DNA from 3 places in the Vreelandella hamiltonii genome. Region 2 is predicted to be linked to each of the others. Evidence: predicted binding sites of a transcription regulator. Region 2 holds the regulator's gene; each other region holds the start of a gene.
What was found. The regulator sigma-54, encoded in region 2, starts transcription at its own class of promoters, with help from an activator protein. The targets are predictions, from matches to a motif close to TGGCACNNNNNTTGCTNT.

Region 1 (3,279 bases), on a different contig from region 2:
CTCTTTCGATGGCTACCCCATGGCCAAGCAGGGGTTGGCGGGCAAGGCGCTGGCCATTGCCGCCTACGCGTCGTTCATTGGCGGCACCGTCTCCATCGTCTTCTTGATGCTGGTGGCGCCGCTGCTTTCCAAAGTGGCGGTCAGCTTTGGGCCTCCCGAATATTTCGCGCTCATGGTGCTGGGCCTGACGGCGGTCGTCTCGCTGTCGGACAAGTCGCTGGTGAAGGGTCTGATTGCGGCGGTGATCGGCGTCATGATCTCGATCGTCGGCATCGACATGCAAACCGGCACCGAGCGCTACACCTTTGGCTCGATTCAACTGCTCGACGGCATCGACTTCCTGGTCGTGGCGCTGGGTATCTTCGCCCTGGCGGAAGTGTTCTACATGCTGCTGCGTGGGGGCGGTGGCAAGGAAGCGCCGCGCAATGCCATTGGCTCGCTCAAGCTGAGCGGTAGTGAAATGAAGCAAATTGCAGGCCCCATCAGCCGCAGCTCGGTGCTGGGCTTCTTCACCGGCGTACTGCCGGGGGCCGGTGCCACCATTGGTTCTTTCCTGGGCTACAGCATGGAAAAACGCCTGGCCAAGGATGGTGACACCTTCGGCAAGGGCAACATCAAGGGCGTGGCAGCTCCCGAAGCGGCCAACAACGCTGCCTGTACCGGCTCGTTCGTACCGCTGCTGACCCTGGGAGTGCCTGGCTCGGGCACCACGGCGGTGCTGCTGGGTGCGCTGCTGGTCATGGGCGTGACGCCTGGCCCCATGATGCTGGAGCAGCGCCCGGACGTGTTCTGGGGGGTCATTGCCAGTATGTACATTGGTAATATTTTCCTGCTGGTACTCAACCTGCCGCTGATTCCGCTGATCGCCAAAATTCTCGATATGCCACGTCCGCTGCTGCTCTCGATGATCCTGATCTTCTGCATGATCGGTGTTTACGGCATGAGCTTCAGCGTCTTCGACCTGCTGCTGCTGCTGGGCTTCGGCCTGATCGGCCTGGGCTTGCGGCTGTTCGGCTTCCCCACGGCGCCGCTGATTCTGGCGCTGATCCTGGGCAGCCTGATGGAAGAGTCCATGCGTCGCGCACTGCAGATTTCCGGAGGTGACTGGTCCATCTTCATCGACAAGCCTATTTCACTGTCACTGCTGATCATTGCGGCTCTGTCGCTGGGCATGCCGCTGCTGAAAAAGCGCCGCAAGCAGAAGGCCATGGCCGCCAAATAAGCGATTGTTGGGTGGTGGTGATGGAGTGAGTTTTGGCGTTGTCAGCGCCCGGGGGGAACCCCGGGCGCTTTTTTGTGTGCATGCACCCCTCTTTGGTGCAAGGCGCTTTGCTGGTGCATGACAACTGTGCATGGTGCCTCTCGGCTTGCCCTGAATTAGTGCGTCTGGCGCAATGCGGGTTTTTTTGAGTATCGCTAACTGTCTGATTGTCATTGTCTTAATAGGCTTTGATTCAATCTGGCGCACCCCTTGCAGTGTGAAAGGTGGATTAGCCCACGGCGGGCGAATGCCCGCTCTACGCGCCTATAACAAGCCCCTTCCAAGGGGTGCAAGGAGGTTCAAGTGACCACATCGCAACGCAAGACACACCCTCGTACCCTTGGCCGTTTTGCCACGGCCGCCTTGGCCGCCGCCATCATGGGCGCCAGCGCCCAGGCCGTTGCCCAGGACAACGACCCAATCAAGGTGGGTATTCTGCACTCCCTCTCTGGCACCATGGCAATCAGCGAATCGACCCTGAAAGACACCGTCGAAATGCTCATCGACCAGCAGAACGAAGCCGGTGGTCTGTTGGGGCGTCAGTTGGAAGCCGTGGTGGTCGACCCCGCTTCCAACTGGCCGCTATTCGCCGAGCGTGCCCGCGAGCTGCTGGCTCAGCATGAGGTAGATGTGGTGTTCGGTAACTGGACCTCGGTATCCCGCAAGGCGGTTCTGCCGGTGTTCGAAGAGCTGAACGGCCTGCTGTTCTACCCGGTACAGTACGAAGGGGAAGAGTCTTCCGAGAACGTCTTCTACACCGGCGCGGCACCCAACCAGCAGGCCATTCCTGCGGTGGAGTATCTGATCAACGAAGTCGGGATCGAGCGTTTCGCGCTGATCGGCACCGACTACGTCTATCCGCGCACCACCAACCGGATTCTGGAAGCCTTCCTGAAGGATGAGCACGGGGTGGCCGAAGAAGACATCATGGTCAACTACACCCCGTTCGGCCATTCGGACTGGCAGAACATCGTCTCTGAAATCCGTCGCTTCGGTGAAGAGGGCAAGCCCACGGCGGTGGTCTCCACCATCAACGGCGATGCCAACGTGCCGTTCTACCGTGAGCTGGCCAACCAGGGGATCGATGCCGCGGATATTCCCGTCATCGCCTTCTCGGTGGGTGAGCAGGAGCTGTCCGGTATCGATACCGGGCCGCTGGTGGGCCACTTGGCCGCCTGGAACTACTTCATGAGCGTGGACACCGACGCCAACTACGACTTCATCGACGCCTGGATCGACTGGACGGGCGATGAAGAAGCGGTCACCAACGACCCCATGGAAGCCCACTACATCGGCTTCAACATGTGGGCCGAAGCGGTGCGCAAGGCGGGTACCACCGATGTCGACGCGGTGAAAGATGCCATCATCGGCGTGACCGTGCCTAACCTTTCCGGTGGCTATGCCGCCATGATGCCCAACCACCACATCACCAAGCCGGTATTGATCGGTGAAGTGCAGGACAACGGCCAGTTCGACATCGTCTGGCAAACGCCGTCCACCGTGGCAGGCGATGCCTGGTCGGATTACCTGCCGGGTTCTCGCGACCTGATTGCTGACTGGCGTGCACCGATGCGCTGCGGCAACTTCAACGTCGCCAACGGCTCGTGCGGTGGCAGCACCGCAGCAGAAGAAGCCGAAGCGGCACTCGCCGAGTAACCCCCCTCCCTTGCCGCGAGCCTTCGCGGCAAGGGAGCACGCTATCTCTCCCCATTGATGATCACCAAAGGAAGAACCCCATGAGGCGTTTCCTTTCTGGGGTGTTGTGTCTGCTGCTGCTCAGCATGGCGACGTTGTCGCAGGCACAAACCCCCACCACACCTTCTGATGACGACGCGGCACTGGCGCTGCTGGAAGCGCTGGACGTGGAGAACTTCCGCGCCAAAGGCGAGGCCATCAACGCCATTGTGCAAAGCGACGACGAACGCGCCCGGGATTGGCTGCAAGCCTTGCTCGATGGCCGCCTGCAGCGCACCAGCGAGGGTCGCTTCGTCGTGGTGTTGAACAACACCGGGCGTGAC
Region 2 (3,279 bases):
GCCGTCGCCACGGGCGAGCGTGCCTACCTGCGCAATCAACTGGAAGACCAGACGACGCCCATGGAAGGCTGGGCGCGACGCATCGTCTACCATGTGTCCGAGCGGCGTGTAGAGCTGATCGACCAGGCCGAACTGACCCAGCAAGGGGACCGCTTCCAGGGGGGACGGCTCGAATACTTCATCGACCGCGGGGTGGTCCAAGCACGCTCCGATGTCAGCGGCAGCGCACCGCAACGCATCCGCATGACCTTACAGCCCGAGCAATAGAGAGAGCCCCTCGTGACAGCCATCAGCCCCGACACTGCAGCGGTCAAGACGCTCCATGCACAGCATCTGGCCAAGAGTTACAAGCGCCGCCGCGTGGTCAAGGATATCAACCTGGAAATTGCCCAAGGCAGTGTCGTTGGCCTGCTCGGCCCCAACGGCGCAGGCAAGACCACCTCGTTCTACATGATCGTCGGCCTGGTGAAATCCGATGCTGGCAAGGTGGGCATCGACGATCTCGACCTGACCCGGGCGCCGATGCATGAACGCGCGCTGGCGGGTATCGGCTACCTGCCCCAGGAAGCATCGATCTTTCGCAAGCTGTCGGTGGCCGACAACATCATGGCCATTCTGGAAACGCGCCGGGAGCTGGACCGCAGTAGCCGAGAAGCGAAGCTCGAATCCCTGCTGGAAGACTTCCACATCACCCACATTCGCGACAACCTGGGCATGAGCCTGTCGGGCGGCGAGCGGCGACGAGTGGAAATTGCCCGCTCGCTGGCCACCGAGCCCGCTTTCATTCTACTGGACGAACCTTTTGCTGGCGTCGACCCCATTTCCGTGGGCGATATCAAGTCGATCATACGCGCGCTCAAGAAGCGCCATATTGGCGTGCTGATTACCGACCACAACGTGCGTGAAACCCTGGATATCTGCGATATTGCCTATATTGTTGGCGACGGACACATCATAGCCAGTGGAAACCCCCAGGAAATTCTCAATAACCAGAAGGTGCGCGACGTCTACCTGGGCGCCGACTTCCGCCTTTAAATAATGGCCCACGAAGGCATTTTATTTAGTGGCATGCTTATTGCACTTGCACCAAACGGAGAGTCGCTCTAGGGTGGAGCTTTCTGATTAACGAGTGGTTCTCAGATGGTCATGAAAGCTTCTCTTCAACTGCGTATCGGCACACAGCTGACCATGACACCTCAGCTGCAGCAGGCCATTGCGCTGCTTCAGCTATCGACGCTGGACCTTCGTCAAGAAATTCAGCAGGCGCTGGATGGCAACCCCATGCTCGAACAGGAGGATGAGTTTGGCGAACAGGCGGTCAGCGAGCCTCAGGAAGCCGAGTGGGCAGACAGCATTCCCAACGAGCTCTCCGTGGACAGCGACTGGTCCGACACCTACCAGGACATGGGCAGCGCGGGCGGCAGTAGCGAAGGCCCGGACTTCGAGCGCCAGGCGGCCGGTCAGAGCCTTCATGGGCACTTGCTCTGGCAACTGGCCATGACCGACTTCTCTGCGCGTGAGCATGCCATTGCCGAGAGCCTCATCGATGCGCTGGATGCCAACGGCTATCTGACCCAGCCGCTCAACGACATCCGCGAGGGGCTCAAGGCGCAGGGCCACGATGGCCTGAGCCAACGCGAGGTCGAAAACACCTTGCTGCGCCTGCAGCAGTTCGAGCCTACTGGCGTGTTCGCCCGTGACCTGCGCGAGTGCCTGATGCTGCAGCTGGCCGCGCTACCCGAAGACACTCCGCTGTTGATGCCCGCCAAGCGCCTGGTACGCCAGTTTCTCGAAGCGCTGGGCAAGGACGACATGCGCCTGCTGAAACGACGCCTGAGCCTCGATGACGAGCAGTTGGACGATGTCATCCGTTTAATCCGCAGCCTTGACCCTCGCCCCGGAAGCGCCTACGGCGTCACCGACGACAGCTATGTGACGCCGGACCTGGTGGTACGTCACAATCACGAGGGCTGGCATCTGGAGCTCAACCCGGAAGCGCTGCCTCGGCTACGTATCCAACCCGACTACGCCAGCCTGATCAAGCGCGCCGACAAGAGCCAGGACAACCAGTTTTTGAAAGAGCACCTCCAGGAGGCTCGCTGGCTGATCAAGAGCCTGTCGAGCCGCAACGACACGCTGCTGCGCGTGGGGCGCGAGATCATTGCCCGCCAGATAGGCTTCCTCGAGCAGGGTGAAGAGGCCATGAAACCGCTGATTCTGGCCGATATCGCCGAAGCGGTAGAGATGCATGAATCGACTATCTCCCGAGTCACCACCCAGAAATACATTCATACCCCGCGCGGGGTCTTCGAGCTCAAGTACTTCTTCTCCAGCCAGGTCAGCGGCCAGGAGGGCGGCGACAGCCACTCCAGCACGGCCATTCGAGCGCGTATCAAGAAACTGATTCAGGACGAGCCGCCAGGCAAGCCACTCTCCGACAGTCGCCTGGTCACCCTGCTGGAAGAGGGTGGCATTACCGTGGCACGCCGCACCGTCGCCAAGTACCGAGAGTCGATGGGTATACCTTCGTCGAGCGAGCGACGCCGTTTGCGCTAGTTAAACGCTCTTGCCCAACAAACTCGCGGCGAGGGCTTTGCAATGGCCCAAAAAGGGTTACAATCGAAGTACAGTCCGATGGATAAGGAGCACGTCAATGCAAGTAAACATCACTGGTCATCACGTTGAACTGACTGACGCCTTGCGTGACTACGTAAACGAAAAGCTGGAACGCGTTGAGCGTCACTACGACAACATCACGACCGTCCAGGTCACCTTATCTGTCGAAAAGGAGCGCCAGCAAGCGGCTTGCACGCTGCATGCCGCAGGAGCAGACCTGCATGCGGAAGCGCAGGATAATGACATGTACGCGGCCATTGACGCCCTGGCGGACAAAATCGACCGTCAGCTGGTAAAACACAAGGAAAAAGCACAAGCCCGCGCCCAAGGCGCTGGCGTGCGTTAAACCGATGACGTTGGAAACCATACTCCCCCCGGAGCGCGTGCTGTACGACGTGCCCGGGGGCAGCAAAAAAAGGGTGCTGGAGTTTTTCAGCACCTTTATCGCTCAGAACACGCCCAGCCTGGACAGTCAGGAAGTCTTTAGCCGCCTGATTGGCCGTGAACGGCTGGGCAGCACTGGTATCGGCAATGGCGTAGCCATCCCCCATGCACGCAGCCCTCACTGCAGCACGCCCATTGCTGGCTTTCTCAAGCTGGCCGAGCCCGTCGACTTCGACGCCATCGATGGTGACCCGGTCGATCTGGTCTTCGTGCTGTTGG
Region 3 (3,279 bases), on a different contig from region 2:
CTGGTGCTTGTGGTCGTAGGCATCGGCAATATCTACCTGGCACAGCTGGCGATGCGAGTAGTTGCGCTGTAGCTCCGAGAGCACGCCAATTTCCAGCCCCCAATCGGCGGGAATGCGAATGCCCTCCAGCACGTCGCTGCGCATGGCAAACTCCCCCGACAACGGGTAGCGGAAACTGTCCAGGTAATCCAGATACGGCAGCGGGCCGCACACGGTCTTCAATGCTCGTAGCAGCGGCGTCACCATCAAACGAGACACCCGACCATTCAGCTTGCCTTCGGCAATGCGTGGGTAGTACCCCTTGCAGAAGCTGTAGTTGAAGCGCGGATGCGCCACCGGATACATCAAGCGCGCCAGCAAGCTGCGGTCGTAGGTCAGAATATCGCAGTCGTGCAGCCCCACCACCGACGAGCGTCCTGACGCCAGCACATACCCCGCGCAGTACCATACGTTGCGCCCTTTGCCAGGTTCAAGCGCCCCTAGCCCGTGATGCTCGAGCTCCGCATCCAGCGCTCGCAGCCGAGGACCATCGTTCCACAGAATGCGGGTGTGCTGAGGCAAGCGTGAAAAAAACTCGCGAGCATAGAGAAACTGCTCTCGGTCGGCCCGGTCCAGGCCAATCACGATCTCGTTGAGATAAGGCACCTTGGCCAATTCATCGATAATGGCCGACAGCGCAGGCCCTTCCAGCTCGGAAAACAGCGACGGTAGAATCAACCCCATGGGGCGGCGCTTGGCAAATTGGCACAGCTCCCGCTCGAGATCTTCCACGGGGCGACGGGTCAGATTATGAAAATCGGTAATGACGCCATTCTGATGAAAATCACTCATGCGCGCTTCCTCGTTGAGTTAAGCCGTGGTGGTTTGCAGATGGGGCTCCGCCGCTAGCCGGCGGTCGTCTCGCCCCCACCAGTGAGCCACCCCCTCGGCCCATCCGGCTGGCCCGGTTGCCTGGGTGCGGTACAGCGCACGGTTGTGTGGCGCCACCCTCAAGTCATGGCACCCTTTGATCACCACGGCCTGATCGACGGCTTCCAGCATGGAAACGTCGTTGGGGCCATCGCCTAGCCCCAGCGCAAGCGGCTGCCGCCCGCGTAGCGACGCAAAGCGCTGGATCAACCAGTTCACCGCACTTCCCTTGCCCGATGCCTGCGCCATGACGTGCCAGAAACGGCCGCCCTGGGTCATGGACAGCCCATCGCCCTCCAGCGCAGCACGCAATTTTTCCAAGGCATTTTCATCGTCTTCCCAGATCAGCGGCTCGCTGCCCTCGCGCCGCTTGGCTGCTTTGGCACGGGGCTCGTCCAGGCCAGTTCTGGCCATGACCTCTGCCACCTCCATCTCCCCCATGGGCGTAAACCGCAGGTCGAGACGCTGCTTCCAGATGGCCAGGCGCGCACGGATAAAGCGGATATCGACCCCCGTGTGCTTGATGACCACGCCGTCCAGCCCGCTACCCGGTCGGTCAAGGCTGGCATGGCACCAGCCAGGCGGCAGACCAATCACGGCACCGTTTTCAGCAATGAAGGGCGTTGCCGTGAGCCCTAGCGCTTCACGTAGCGGCACCAGTTCGGCCCGCGTTTTGCTGGTGACAGGAATGACCGGCACGCCCAACTGCTTGAGGCGAGCAAGCCAAGGGGCCGCAGGCGAAAAGTCGTAGCTGTGGTGGTCCAGCAAGGAACCGTCAAGATCAGTGACCACCAGACGCGGCTGTAACGCGGGGTCAAGTAGTGCAGGACTAGCGGACTCGATCATGGCAGCACCTTTTGCAAACTGTAATCAGGTCATTCAAAAGCCGAACGTGATGGCCTTTCGAAAAAAGCACCTAAGGTAGGAAACTACCAAAGCAGAATGCATGCCAGAACGATTTAGTTAATTAAAATCAAATAATTAAAACACACGAAAGCTCTCAATAAAGACAGCACCAAAATAGGGCAAGCGAAGGCGCACCAAAATGGCGCAAATAAACAGGGGCCAAGAGGCGGGAGTATTGCCAGAAACTGTACAATAATTATCTGATAGAGCGCCCACAACGACACAACAACAAAGATTTTTACACAAATCCTTGGCAAACATTTAAAAATAGCTATACTCGAATTTTACCCACTGGCGATCTCGTACACCCCCTCATCAGATGTCAGTGGGCTGCAGTGAGCCAAGCCCTTTGATGCCCGCCACCCCCTGGCGGGCTTTTTTGTTCAGCAAAAGCAAAGCAGTCCCAAGCCTGCCTGTGGGAGGCCAATTTCATTGGGCGACTGCCTGGGCAGCCCCCATATCAAGCTGAGTGCAGGAATCATCGCGGGCTGAAGCCTCCTCCTACAACAGTGAGCTGCCCCAAGCCAGCATGCGGGTATTTACTCTACGTGAATCACTACTTCGACACGTCGATTGCGGGCGCGCCCCTCGGCGCTGCTGTTATCTTCCAGTGGGCGAGTGTCGGCAAAACCGACCGCGCGTAGCCGTTCAGGTTCGACACCTGCAGCCTCCAGTGCTTCGACGATGGCAATGGCCCGTGCGCTGGAAAGCGCCCAGTTGGATGAAAACTCGGGGGTATTGATCGGCTGACTATCCGAGTGCCCTTCGACCCAGACTTCACCGTCGTAGCGCTGAATGGTTTCCAGCAGGCTTCCCACCAGCGATGTACCGTCCTCGGTCAGCCCAGCGGTGGCTGAAGGAAACAGCAGCTGATCCTGCACGCGCAGGCTGATGCCTTCTGCTACTCGGGAGACCTCGACGCCATCCAGGTCAGGCAGGTAAAGGGACGATTCGACCCGTTCAGACAACTGCTCGTCCAGTGCCAACGCACTGCTGATGGCCTCGTCCTCCACCTGCTGGACGTTGACGGGCGGGCGGTCGGTCAACAGCACCATGTAATTTGCCAGTGGCTGGCCCGAGCGCTGAGTTTCATGGGTAAGCAGCGGCGTGGGCAGCGCAGGCAGGTAACGCTCCAGCAACGGCGCGACAGGCGATGCTGGCTCGACAGGTGCCAGCGCCAGCAAAGGCGGCACCTCGGCGGGTTCAGGCATCACCATGACCGGTGCAGGCAGCCCAGCCACCCCCAAGGCCGCGCTGAGGGCCATCGGGCTGAGCGTTCCGGGCTCATTCAGATAAGCAATGTTGCGCTTTTGGCGACGTTCATCCAACAGCGCAGGCAGGGGAACTTCCAAGGTAGGCACACTGCTTTCACTGATCTCGGTGTCAGGTGCTTCCGGGTTCCAGTTGGGGCCAGTGACCCCGGCAGCAGCAATGATGATCACGAACAGCGCCACCAGTAGCGTC

Region 1: the regulator sigma-54 is predicted to act here: its motif matches at 1,461-1,478, upstream of urtA (urea ABC transporter substrate-binding protein).
Region 3: the regulator sigma-54 is predicted to act here: its motif matches at 1,844-1,861, upstream of IE061_RS15210 (HAD-IIB family hydrolase).

Annotation. Positions count from the first base shown of each region.
Region 1 is NZ_BMXO01000005.1:81,064-84,342, reverse strand. It holds gene IE061_RS07160 (tripartite tricarboxylate transporter permease) at 1-1,222, shown strand, start outside; gene urtA (urea ABC transporter substrate-binding protein) at 1,565-2,917, shown strand; gene urtB (urea ABC transporter permease subunit UrtB) at 2,998-3,279, shown strand, end outside.
Region 2 is NZ_BMXO01000003.1:177,328-180,606, reverse strand. It holds gene lptA (lipopolysaccharide transport periplasmic protein LptA) at 1-267, shown strand, start outside; gene lptB (LPS export ABC transporter ATP-binding protein) at 289-1,035, shown strand; gene IE061_RS05340 (RNA polymerase factor sigma-54) at 1,141-2,556, shown strand; gene hpf (ribosome hibernation-promoting factor, HPF/YfiA family) at 2,654-2,962, shown strand; gene ptsN (PTS IIA-like nitrogen regulatory protein PtsN) at 2,967-3,279, shown strand, end outside.
Region 3 is NZ_BMXO01000017.1:19,308-22,586, reverse strand. It holds gene IE061_RS15215 (glycosyltransferase family protein) at 1-831, opposite strand, end outside; gene IE061_RS15210 (HAD-IIB family hydrolase) at 850-1,755, opposite strand; gene IE061_RS15205 (OmpA family protein) at 2,355-3,279, opposite strand, start outside.